3 regions of the Alkalibacter saccharofermentans DSM 14828 genome follow, and region 1 is predicted to be linked to each of the others. Evidence: riboswitches for the same ligand, from Rfam matches in the RefSeq annotation. Region 1 holds a riboswitch; each other region holds the start of a gene.
What was found. A riboswitch is a leader RNA that binds a small molecule or an ion and turns the genes downstream of it on or off. The one in region 1 is predicted to bind cyclic di-GMP.

Region 1 (4,287 bases):
GAAATAACTAGTTCCGGATTAAAGGTAGGCCGTCCACTGAGTGATCTCAGAGGGGTTTTGACCGGAAATCCGGAGTTTATTGACGACGAAAAGAATTGTAATTATTAATACCACCTGTATATTATGAGACTTGGCAGTTCAGAGATAACACAATTGAAAAAAGGGGGGTGGTAACTAATGGAAAGAGTACTATTGCTAATTGGTCAGCAAGCAGATCAAAAGATATTGAAAGAATTTCTTTCAAAAAGCTATGAAGTAGTTTTGCCAGATGAAAAGATGCAAAACAATTTTGACTTGCTTATTGCAGACTACCAAACGTTTAATAATTATCGAAAGGATGCCTTAAAATTAAAAAAGGAAGCTAATCCGGTTTTTTTACCGATACTTTTGTTGGTGTCTTCTCATGATAAAAACCGATTACACCAAGATATTTTAAACGAGGTTGATGAATTTATAAGCATGCCTGTAAATTCCTACGAACTTAAATTGCGAATTACCAACCTCCTTCGCAATAGAGCTCTTTCACTTGAATCAGAAACACAGTACTATACTTTGGCCGAAAGTATTCCCGCAGGTATTTGTGTTTTGCAAAATGAGCGCATTGCATATTGTAATCCTGCATTATCAAAAATATTGTCTAAAAGTTCTTCAGATCTTATGGGGGCTTCATTTTTGGATGACATATCTCCTGAGTACAGCTTTCAAATAGAGTCTCTTTTAATTGAAAAGAAGTCTCGTGAGAATATACAAACGCAGTTAAATAACATGGAACTTAAGATAAACACACTTGATGGGGAAAAATGGGTTGAATTGTCCATTTCCAATATTTTATACAGGGGGAGCTCATCCGTTTTAATTGTTATGACAGATGTTACGGAAAGAAAGCTAAGAGACGAAGAAATCAGGTGCTTAAGTTTATATGATAAACTAACAGGTATCTTTAATCGGGCATACATGGAAGATGAATTGAAGCGTTTGAATACCAAACGGCAACTCCCTTTAAGCATAATAATGGCAGATATTAATGGTTTGAAACTAGCAAATGATGCTTATGGCCATGAGGTAGGAGATCAACTATTAATACGCACTGCAAAGATTTTAAAAGAATCGTGTAGACAAGAAGATGTAATTGCCCGTTGGGGTGGTGATGAATTTATCATTCTACTACCTCAAACAAGCAAATATATTGCGGGAAAAATTGCAAGCAGAATAATTGATGAGTGCAGTAATTACTATATAAAAGCAGTACCGGTTAAAATGGCCATAGGAGTAGCAACTAAAATAAATATCCAAAAATCGATTAAACAGCTGCTGATTGATGCAGAAGACAGGATGTACAAAAACAAACTCATGAACAGTAACAGCGTAAGGGAAGATTTAATATCAACACTTCTAGAAGCTTTGAAAGAAAAAAGTGAAGAAACAGAAGAGCATGCAAAAAGAATATCCGAATTATGTTTTAGATTTCAAGAGCCATTAGACCTTACCAATGAGGATATGGATAAATTATCTCTTATTGCCATCATGCATGATATAGGAAAGATATCTGTATCGGAGGATATATTGAAAAAACCGGACAAATTAACTTTTGATGAATGGGAAGAAATCAGAAAGCACCCCGAAACAGGGTACCGAATTGCTTGCGCCTCGGTAAGCTTAGCGCATATTGCTCAAGAGATTCTATCCCATCACGAGCGTTGGGACGGTAAGGGTTATCCATTTGGGATTAAAGGCGGAGATATTCCAATACTTGCCAGAATAATTGCAATCGTCGATGCATTTGATGTGATGACTAATGGCAGAGTTTACAAACCTTCGATTACCAAACAAAAAGCCCTGAAAGAAATAAAAAATAATGCAGGGACTCAATTTGATCCCGATCTCGTTCAAATCTTTCTAGAGATAATGGAATATGATAAAAAAATAGGCTACTGACCAATTGGCATTCTGGGCAGAAGCACGTTTCCTTGCTCTCAATGAAAAATATTTGTGTCAGGATTGAATTTTTTCTCGTAAAGTGTTATTATGACCATACGTTTTGGGGCACCACTTTACGATTTCAATCTTGCCGGAAAGGTCGTTTAGTGGTGCTTTTTCTGTCACCTCAGTACCCGTTGATATCAGGTGTTATATCATCATCTATGGCAAGATAAGCGATTAAATTCACCACGGCACAGACAAAAGTTACGAGCAAAGCATGATCAGATCAAGTGGGTATTAACAATTCGCTTGAAACACGAACACGCGTTATTGGGAGTATTACTACATACTTGAAGCAAACTTGCTATAAGGAGTTTGTCAAAGTAAATAATGTGTTGTAATTAAAGTTGAATGAGGGGATAATAAGGATATAGTTGGGTACTGTACCTATTATTGAAACCTTCAAATGATAATAGCAAACTTATCGTAAGGTAAGGACGCAAAGCTAAAGGGTCTTTTGTGAAAACAAGAGATAGCCAGTTACCAAAGGAAGGTTTTTTGGGGGTTTTGATAGGAGCGCATAAGAAGGATAAAGTTTTTTTTGTCCTGCAAAGTGCTGTAGGGAAGTTAAAAATTATTGACTTAAAGTCGAGGATAAGACTCTAAAACTACCTACATGTGTAGGTGGTTTTAAAATGTTATTAATCTTTGATAATGCTAGAGTCAACACAGTTATTAATAATCAAGCTATTAATTAAAGGAGATGTGTCCATGAGTTTATTAGTGAATTATACAGATCAACGCTACGTGGAAATTGCCCAAAAGGTTTTTCAGGAACAATTTAAGCGTGACCCGAAACTTGAAAAGGAATTAGATGAGAGAAGAAAACGATTGATGTATGAAGATGTGGTGTATAACATCAGTTTTTTAATGACTGCAGTTCATTTCAGCGACGGGAAAATTTTTGAGGGATATGCTATATGGATTTATGAGCTGCTTTGTAATTTGATGAAGGACTTGGATCGTGATCGAATAATGGAGCACATGAATGATCATTACTTAATTCTATCTGAAATTTTAAACAGCTATCCCGATGGACTGCTTTCTGAAGATGAATTGAAAAAAGCAACCGACTATTTGAAAACTGCAATGGAAGTGACCACAAATGCAGTAACGGAAATCAGTTTATCTTCAAAGTTTCAGGAAGGGAAGCATTCTGAACTTCGAATAGCCTACCTGGAGGCCTTAATAAAGAGTCAAACAAGAGAAGCACATGATGTAATTAATGAAGCCAAGAAGCAAGGACTGTCCTTAATGGATATATACGAAGAGATCCTTGCAAAAGTAATGGTAGAAACAGGAGATCTTTGGCATAAAAACATTATTACTATAGATAAAGAGCACTATATTACTTCCGTTACTCAATCCGTGCTGTCGGGTTTTTATGATGAGATATTCAGTAAGCCGAGGAAAAACAAACGGATCGTTTCCTGCGCCGTGGGAAGTGAGCTGCATGAAATGGGTGCAAGAATGCTTTCCGACATGTTTGAATATCAAGGTTGGGACAGTTATTATCTAGGGGCGGCTCTTCCGGAAGCATCAATCTTAGAAGCGATTAAAGAACATCAACCTGATATTGTTGCTTTATCCGTGACCATGCCTCTTTACTTACCCACCTGTGAAAATATTGTGAAAGCTGTAAAAGAGAAATATCCGAGTGTAAAGATTGCCGTAGGGGGGCAAGCTTTTAAAAACACGGAAAAACTGTGGGAAATGTGGAACGTTGATTACTACTCCGCTACCGCCGATGTTTTTGTGAATTGGGCAGAAAAAACATATTGTTGAAAGTGGATTTTAGAAAGGAGGTTAGGGATGGATCAGTATGATATTTCCTTCTTCTTACAAGGGGATCGAAACTTGAACCTGTTAACTAAATATTGGTATGATCCCGTCTTTCTTATTTCCCCTCATCAAAGGAATTTAAAAGATATTTTTGAACCTAAGGACCGGGAACGGATTACAGAACTTGGAAACAAAGCCTACGATGAAGAAGGCAGCTTTATCTGTGATGATGGATTTCAAATTATTAGTCCAACGGTCACCATATCTCTATGTATGATGGTTAAAAATGAAAGAGTATTTGTTTTAGGGATGAATATCAGTCTTATGAGTAATGAGCAATCCAATTGTCGAGCTAAGGATGTAATCCATCGATTTATGGGGCTGATTATAAGCACGGATCGGGATCTGATGACCAATAATATGGAAATTGTTCGAAGCCAATTTGAAGAAATTCAAAAGTTGAATAATCAGCTTCAAAACATAAAACGGCAGTTGGAAAAGAGCAATGCCCAACTCCACCGGCTA
Region 2 (4,287 bases), on a different contig from region 1:
TATGAATCTATGTATATTCCTATCTTAGGTATATTGTAGACCTCGTTGCCATAAATCTTTCCATAAGAGGAACCGTTCTTGGCATCTATCGCCTCTCCTCCTCTACCTGGGACATCGTTGGTAAAATTAAATACTTTATTGTTTTTTATTTCGAAGTAATCCACATTATCCAAGGATATTCCCTCTTGTGAGCCTGATGTGTTGATGCTTGCTCTTTCTATTGAATTGCCTTCTATGATTATATTTTCTGCATTCATAAATATTATTCCTGAGGCTTGAGTATTGTAGGTGGAGCAGTTTAGTATTTCAACATAACTTGATCCCTTGTCATCTGTAGTAGATCCAAACCCCGCCCATCTGGAGTTAATTACCCTTATGCCTTCAATTCTTAAATAGCTTTGAGTATTTATGTCAAAGAGGCTGCTCCAGTTATATCCCCAGTCTATTCCTTCACCGTCAACTACAACTGTTTCGTCCTGATAATTTGAAATAGTTATATAATTGTCCACTTCTCCTGACGTGCTCACTGTTACCGCTTCATTATAAACCCCTTCCCTTAAGTAGACCGTATCTCCTGCCACCATGTTTTCTGATGCTTTTTGGATGGTTCTCCACGGCTCGTCAAAAGTACCAGGGCTTTCATCATTCCCTTGAGTGGAAACATAATAAACGTTTTGTTCCTCCTCAACGTCCAAATTACAGCCAAGGAATAAAACAGGTATAACCAACAAAACCATAGCAGCAAGCATTTTTATACGTTTCATTTTATCAGCGCCTCTTTCCATAAAAATATACGCAACAAGCCCCAAAATTGTCGGATGTTCTTAACCTACAATTTGGGGCTTTGCTTAACAATTTATATTCTTATTATACTACACTTTACCATTTTTTATTGACAATCTTGTAATTAATGCCCATGATGCTTTAAAAAATGATTAATTAATTGTGTTCCCTTCAATAGTGGTCTCTGATTCAATTCCTCCGTCCATTACTATGGTTCCACCAGTTAATCTGTTTCCTGTAATAAAGATTCTTTTTGCATCTGGATTGTTCAAACGAATGTTCCCACCAGATATGGTGTTATTATAAAATTTTATATTGTCCATAGGACTTCTGTAATTATAATCCCAGCCTGCAACAGTGTATCCAACTCTGCAGTTTCTAATGGTATTGTTGTATATGTTTACGTTTCTCAGTGTTCCGCCCTTTTCAGACGCTACGGTTATTCCCTGTCCACAGTTGTATATGTTGTTTCCGTACACTTCGATATTGCTTGAGGTCTTGCTGTAAGAATCTATGTATATTCCGATCTTTGCGATGTCGTGGACTGTATTGTTGTATATCTTTCCGTTTGAAGACCCTTCCTTTGCGTCAATCCCCTCACCGCCAGCTCCCTGGACGCTGTTGGTTATGTTAAATACCCTGTTGTTTCTGATTACGAAGCCATTCACATTTGAAAATGAAATCGCTTCTTGAGAACCAGATGCCGTGCAAGCCTTTTCTACTGAATTTCCGTCAACTGTAATATTTGTTGCAGTATAAAATGCTATTCCCGACGCCCTCGTATTGGATGTAGAGCAGTTTATTACCTGAATATAGTTGGAGTTAGACTCTACCCTGGTGGAGCCTATTCCCGCCCATCTGGAATTGATCACCCTTAGGCCTTCAAGCCTTATGTAGCTCTTGGAATTAATGTTCACGAGGCTGTTCCAGTTGTATCCCCAGTCGATTCCTTTTCCGTCTACGACCGGCTTTTCACCTGGATAGTTTCTAAATGTAATATAGTTGCCGCTTGTCCCTGAGGTTTGCATGTCCACCTTTTCGTTGTAGGTGCCGCCTCTGATATAGACTGTATCCCCAGCTTTAACTGTATTTGCAGCCTTCTGTATGGTCCTAAATGGCTGTTGCTGTGTACCAGGATTTGAATCGTTCCCGCTAGTCGCTACAAAATATGCTCCTGCTACCAGTTTGACGCTGGTATCTCCTCTTGTTGCTTCGACACTACTTGTTGTCGATTCAGTCTTTGGAGCTGCTGTTTCAGTTTTAGTCGCGGTGCTTTGAGTACTTGTGCTGCTGCTTTTTGAAGCTGTTGATGTGTTTGCCGTTGACGTGCTTGTGGATGAAGTGCTTGTTGATTTGGAAGCTGAAGATTCAGTGCTTGCAACTGATTTTTCTGCATCTTTTTTGTCACTTGCTTCAACCTTTTTTTCTGCTTCTTTTTCTTCTTCTTGTTTTTCCGTCTCTTCTTCTGCATCATTGATTTTTTCAGATGCCGGCTTGTCTTCGTTTGCTATAGTGTTATCGCTTTGACTTATACTAGTGTCTGCGCTGTCGTCTGTGTCTAACCATTGTCCCGGATTCGCAAATGCTGCTCCGACCATGACAAAGAGTATAATCATACTGATTCCGACAAAAATAAAGCTTTTGTTGTTCTTTTTCATTGCTTTGTTTCCCTCTACTTTCTTTTTTCAACAGAGTGCCTGATGGATTCCAAACAAAAAAACCCCTTTTGGTAGCTGGCTGCCATTTTACAGGCCCTATAGCTTTGCGCCCCTTTCTTTCGGAAGGTCTGCCATTATCATTTGAAGTTTAATTTGTTTTAAATTAACTGGGAATGCTTCGTTCAGACAAACTGTCGCTTACTAAAAGGTCCAATATCTCTAAAACCTTTATTTTTCATGATGTTATCACAGCTGTTTTCCCATGTCAACATTAAGTTTTATCTGAATTTATTGCTTTCGAACTAAGTTTGTGTACCCATTATTTACAATTTATGTTTTTTGGTTCATCGTCCACATTTACCTTCATCGGATACCATATTGCCGGAGACGAAACCTTTCTCATAGTCCCTTAAATTTAGGTTTTTTTTGCTCTTTCCGCCGCTGTTTATTACAACACCTGCGATGTGGGCACCTATCTTTTCAAGTTTGTCCTTTACATCCTCAAGGCTTTTAAGTGACGTCTTGGCTTTTTTTACAACCAGGATGGTCGAATCCACGTTTGAGGCGATTATTGCCGCATCAAAGTAGTCTTCTATTGCAGGAGAATCAAATATAACTATACTATAGACCCTCTCAGTCTCATCGACAAACCGTGAAAACCTGTTGCCCATAAGAAGTGCTATGGGATTTTTATTGTCACACCCCGATGAAATATAATGCAGATTATCCGTATCTGTCTCAAGCAAGGCATCTTCCATAGAGCATTTACCCAACAGAATATCACTAAGTCCCATATTTCCCTTGTTCTTTATTTTTTTCGCAGCTAAAGGCTTTCTCATGTCTCCATCCACAAGCAGAGTCTTAAAGCCTGAAGATGCCATAGTCTTAGCCAACCCGTATGCTATGCTCGTTTTCCCCTCTGCCCGGCTGCAGCTTGTCATGACGTAGCTCGTGGTCTTTCTGCTATCTTCTTCCTTGGCAAGCTTTAAATTTACCGCTAGCACCTCGTATGCACTAGTTACTGCTCTGTTTATTTTATGTGAGCTGAGTGCTTTATTTCCCCCCATAGCCAAAATCCCCTTCATCAGTATTGTGTCTTGGTATAGTTCCCATCACTCTAAAACCCAAACCTTCCACTAGATCTTCTTCGAAATATACTTTTGGATTAAAATATTCCATTACGTATAATGCGCTAAATGACAATACCGAACCTGCTATCATGCCTAGGATCATAAATGCCACCCCATAATTTCTTTCCGGTTCGATAGGTACTATTGCCTCATCAAGTATGCCGACGTTTTCTGTATTGATAATGCTTCTAATAACCGTCGAAAAAGTCCTAGCCATGGAATTTGCTACAATCGCAGCCTTTTCCGGATCTTTGTCCTTCGCGTTGATATAAAATATATTTGAATCTATGCTGCTTGATATTGCGGTTTTTTCGAGTATTTCTTTTTCCGTCAGATTATACTGCCCAAGCTCCTCTATTACAGCTGAGATAACCCTCCTGCTGTGGATTACCTCCCTAAACTGGTTTAATACCTCCCGACTAAGCTGAATGTCGTAAAACTCCAATGTTTGTCCTTCTTCTCTTATTCTTTCCAGATCCATTGAATAAAGGGTTACTTCGGCTTTATATGTTGGAGGAGTATACGAAATCATCAAACCGGCCAGAACCCCTCCTACTAAGAAGGCAAAGGCCATGACCCACCACTTGCTTTTTAGAACTCCTATCAATCTTCTTATACTCAAAGCCGATCACCCTTCCTGTGGACACACCATCTTTAATTTACTTATACCTCTCAAAGAGTTATTCAAAACACAACTTGTCTACCGCGGAAAAACT
Region 3 (4,287 bases), on a different contig from region 1:
AAATTCTAGGAAAATAGACACGGTTGTGTTTGACAAGACAGGAACTTTGACGGAAGGAAAATTTGGAGTGAATCATATTGAGGTATTTGGGGACAACATGGATAAAAACAAGGCGGTTCAAATTGCCGCATCCTTGGAAAAAAACTCCGAGCATCCCATAGCCGACGGAATAGTTGCACATGCTAAATCGATTGGCATGGAGATGTTTGATATAAATGAGTTTAAAGCTATAAAGGGAAAAGGGGTAGAAGGTTATATAGATGGAGAAAAGTATTTCATGGCAAGTCCGGGATTTTTGCGGGAAAACAACATAAACATACCCGGTGATATGCCCGATTTTGATATTTCAACTAATGTTTTTCTGTTAAAAGAAAAAAATCTGTTAGCTGCATTTGGGCTCTCCGATAAAATCCGGCCCGAATCAATGGAAGCTGTGGAGAAACTGAAAAGCATGGGGATAGGCTGCTGGATGCTCACAGGGGATAATAAAAAAACTGCTGCTCAAGTATCTGAAAAATTAAATTTAGATGGATACTTTGCGGAGGTTTTACCTGAAGAGAAACTAGAAAAAATCAAAGAGCTTCAAAACAAAGGCAGGTATGTGGCCATGACAGGTGATGGAATAAACGATGCTCCGGCACTTGCTCAAGCTGATGTGGGGATTGCTATTGGCTCTGGGACTGATGTAGCGGCCGAAACTGCCGATATAATTTTAGTCAATAGCAATCCGTTGGATGTGACGGTACTCATTGTTTTAGGCAAGCTGACATATAGAAAAATGATTCAAAACCTGATGTGGGCCACAGGATACAACGTAATTGCAATTCCTTTGGCCGCAGGCGTTCTCTATTCCGCAGGAATTGTCATATCTCCGGCTTTAGGTGCTGTGCTGATGTCCTTAAGTACAATTATAGTAGCCGTTAATGCCAAGCTGATCAAGTTATAATTTTTCTATTTTTTCCTTATCCGAAATATCTTCTTTTAGAAGATGGGAGTAATCCTCGCCCATCTTTTTCTTGAGCTTGCCTGCCATTGCGATGTCATTTATGAGTATAGCTCCGGCTAGCTTGCCATCTTTGAAAAACAATTTTTTGAATTTAGTGTCGTTTCTATCTCGCAAGCAGTTCAAACCTTCAGTCTTGCCTTCGATGTCTCCAAGTGAAAATGCCTTCACGTTTAAAATCGTAAGCATGTTTGAAGGTGTGATGGCTTCATAAGATTCTTCTTTGCCAATCATGTTCCGGCCTGCCATTTTACCTTGTTCTATGGCAATAGGCCAGATATTAAAAGACATTTGATTGAATTCTGCAACATCTCCTGCTGCGTAGATGTCTTTTGCGCTGGTTTCCATGTACTCGTTGACTATTATCGCCTTGTCTGTTGCTATTTCAGCATCCTTGGCAAGGCTTATGTTGGACCGTACTCCTGTAGAAAAGAGCACAAGATCTGCGTCGACCTTATCGCCGCCCTTTAGAATGCATCCGGTTACCGGATTGCCCTCTATTTTTTCAACCTGGGCGTTTAAGTACAATGATATGCCTTGATCCTCCACGATTTTTTTAACCACATTAGAAGCCTCTTCGTCCATCTGCCTTGGCAGAAGCCTGGGGGCAAACTCCACAACGGTTACATCAAGACCTAATTCTTTTAATGCGTTTGCAGCTTCTAGACCTAAAAGTCCTCCTCCTACTACTGTAGCCTTTTTCGCGGTTTTCGAAAATTTTTGAATGCTTTTTACGTCATCCATGTCTCTAAGTGAAAAAACTCCCTTGCTGTCTGAGCCTTCAACAGGTGGTACGAAGCTGGATGCCCCATTTGCCAGAAGCAGCTTGTCGTAAGGCAGGCTCTTATCTTCTGAGATGATGACGGTCTTTTCATTTGTATTTATTTTTTTCACCTTGGTTTCGAGGATTATGTCTATTTTGTTGTCTCTGTACCAATTTTCCGGATGTATGTAAATTTCATCAATTGAAAAATCTTTTGACAGATAGTGTGAAAGCCTTGTTCTGTAATAAGTGTAGTATGACTCCTCTGTTACCATTGTTATTGTTGCAGACGGATCATGCTTTCTTATCTCTTCGGCGGCAGAAAGCCCGGCTGCTCCGTTTCCTACTATTACTATATTCATTATATTTCCCCCTTGAATTAAAGTTACCTTATTTTTATCCTTCTGTGGTCAGATTTAAACAAATCAAAAGGAGCAGTTGTTCGAATTTTAGTACAATTTTATCATATTTAAAGGCCGGGTTGCTTGTGTTTGTGGTTTTTTTGTGGTAGAATTGTACTGTAGATAGATTTACTTGCTAGAAGTGTATGCTTTTCAGCGATAAAGGCAAACCAGTCGAAAGGCTGGGACGCAAAGCCAAGGGTCTTACCTTTTTAAAGGAAGATAGCCGGTTACCGAAGGGGAAGTTTTTTTATTGTATTAAACCGATGGACTTTTCATCGATAATGGCAAACCAGTTGAAAAACTGGGACGCAAAGCCAAGGGCCTTAACCTTGAATTCAAGGAAGGCAGCCGGTTGCCGAAAGGAGAGTTTTGTTTATGAAAAAGCTCAGCATAGCCGCTGTTTTAATATTTGCAATAATTGCTGCAGGAGCAGCAACTGGCAACGTATTTTCAAAAGATCAAGACAGTTTGATAAACGACGAGCTTATACCCTTGAGCTCATCTCAGAATATCGCTTATAATGAATTGGAAACTGCTCTTGAAAATCTTGACGTGAAAAATTTCGAAACCTCATCAGGCAGCATCGAAGTTAATGAAAGCCTGTTGGAACAAGGAGTCATAGGAATCAAATTCAATTACGGATTGGATAAAAAGATAAAAATAGTGGTGGAAAAAGGCGAAGAGCAAGTGCACTACAACTATGTTGATATAGGTAATTACGAATTGTTTCCTCTGCAATTTGGCAACGGAGACTACAAGGTATCGGTTTTGGAAAATACTACAGACAACAAATACAGAGTCCTTGGCACTTACGAAGCAAATGTAAATTTAACAGACGGCAATTTAGTATATTTAAACTCTATACAAACAGTAAATTGGAGCAAAAATGATGAAAGTTCGGTTATTGCAAAAGAGCTTACGGAAGGACTTGAGACAGACTCACAAAAATTCAAAGCAATATATGAATATATAGTAAGAAACATAGACTACGATTACGATAAAATTGACGGACTTGATTATTCCTACATACCTGACAACAGGGTTACGCTAGAAGAAAGAGGCGGCATATGCTATGATTATTCCGCATTGATGGCTTCCATGCTTCGAAGCGTAGGAATACCATCGAAATTGGTCAAAGGTTATGGAGACTTTCAGCCTGAGGTATACCATGCTTGGAACGAGGTCCTTTTGGACGGAGATTGGTACGTCGTCGATGCCACTTATGATGCACAGCTATTAAGAAATGGCAGAGAAGTGCAAATAGTCAAGAGTCAGGATGAATATTCAGCAGTTAATTTCTATTAAATTTGATAAATAAGTTTCTTGATGAATCCCCAAAAAAAATCCGGCACTCTGCCGGATTTTTTTTTAAAGGTCTGGTCAGCGTTATTTATGATACAATTAACTAATATGTCAACTATATGATACTTGGAGGAATCTACATATGCTGATGGCTACCAGTTACGGTCTTTCTTTAGTGCTGATTATAAACATAATACTGACTTTTACGATAATATTTCTCGAAAGAAAAAATCCGCAGAGCACTTATGCATGGCTGCTTCTTTTATGGATGATTCCTGCAGCGGGGTTTGTGTTCTATTTATTTTTTTCTCAGAATCTGGCTAGAAGAAAGATATTCAAGTTAAATACAGAGGAGAAAGCTCTCACCAATAGCTTGATTCAGAGGCAAAAGAAGGATATGGCTGAAGATAAGATATATTTTGAGGAAAAATCAAGGGAGAGATATAAAGATCTCGTCTATTTTCATCAAAATCTTAGCAATGCCCTTTATACCAACAACAATAAATTAAAGCTCTTTACAGACGGGAAAGTAAAGTTTGATGCGCTGATGGAGGATATGAAGAAAGCAAAGCATCACATACACTTCCAATACTTCATATTCAAAAGCGGAATTTTGGCAACTGAAATCATGGAGATTCTTAAAAACAAAGCAAAGGATGGAGTGGAAGTAAGGCTTCTCTTCGACGATATGGGGGGGTTTTTTCTAAATAAAAAAGATATGGATGACCTGCTTGCGGCGGGAGTAAAGGTGGCTAGGTTCTTTCCATCAAAAATAAAGCTAATAAATTTAAAGGCTAATTATCGAAACCATAGAA

Region 2: another riboswitch for cyclic di-GMP. It lies ahead of BUB93_RS10105 (right-handed parallel beta-helix repeat-containing protein); the one in region 1 lies ahead of BUB93_RS10965 (cobalamin B12-binding domain-containing protein).
Region 3: another riboswitch for cyclic di-GMP. It lies ahead of BUB93_RS06805 (transglutaminase-like domain-containing protein); the one in region 1 lies ahead of BUB93_RS10965 (cobalamin B12-binding domain-containing protein).

What each region holds. Positions count from the first base shown of each region.
Region 1 covers NZ_FQTU01000024.1:1,630-5,916, forward strand. The annotation lists gene BUB93_RS10955 (ATPase domain-containing protein) at 1-108, shown strand, start outside; gene BUB93_RS10960 (diguanylate cyclase) at 178-1,935, shown strand; cyclic di-GMP riboswitch class I at 2,385-2,468, shown strand; gene BUB93_RS10965 (cobalamin B12-binding domain-containing protein) at 2,692-3,765, shown strand; gene BUB93_RS10970 (GGDEF domain-containing protein) at 3,793-4,287, shown strand, end outside.
Region 2 covers NZ_FQTU01000017.1:22,066-26,352, reverse strand. The annotation lists gene BUB93_RS10110 (right-handed parallel beta-helix repeat-containing protein) at 1-764, opposite strand, end outside; gene BUB93_RS10105 (right-handed parallel beta-helix repeat-containing protein) at 936-2,441, opposite strand; cyclic di-GMP riboswitch class I at 2,509-2,584, opposite strand; gene BUB93_RS10100 (CpsD/CapB family tyrosine-protein kinase) at 2,786-3,508, opposite strand; gene BUB93_RS10095 (YveK family protein) at 3,495-4,193, opposite strand.
Region 3 covers NZ_FQTU01000008.1:50,124-54,410, reverse strand. The annotation lists gene BUB93_RS06815 (copper-translocating P-type ATPase) at 1-946, shown strand, start outside; gene BUB93_RS06810 (NAD(P)/FAD-dependent oxidoreductase) at 941-2,128, opposite strand; cyclic di-GMP riboswitch class I at 2,322-2,405, shown strand; cyclic di-GMP riboswitch class I at 2,444-2,530, shown strand; gene BUB93_RS06805 (transglutaminase-like domain-containing protein) at 2,546-3,475, shown strand; gene cls (cardiolipin synthase) at 3,615-4,287, shown strand, end outside.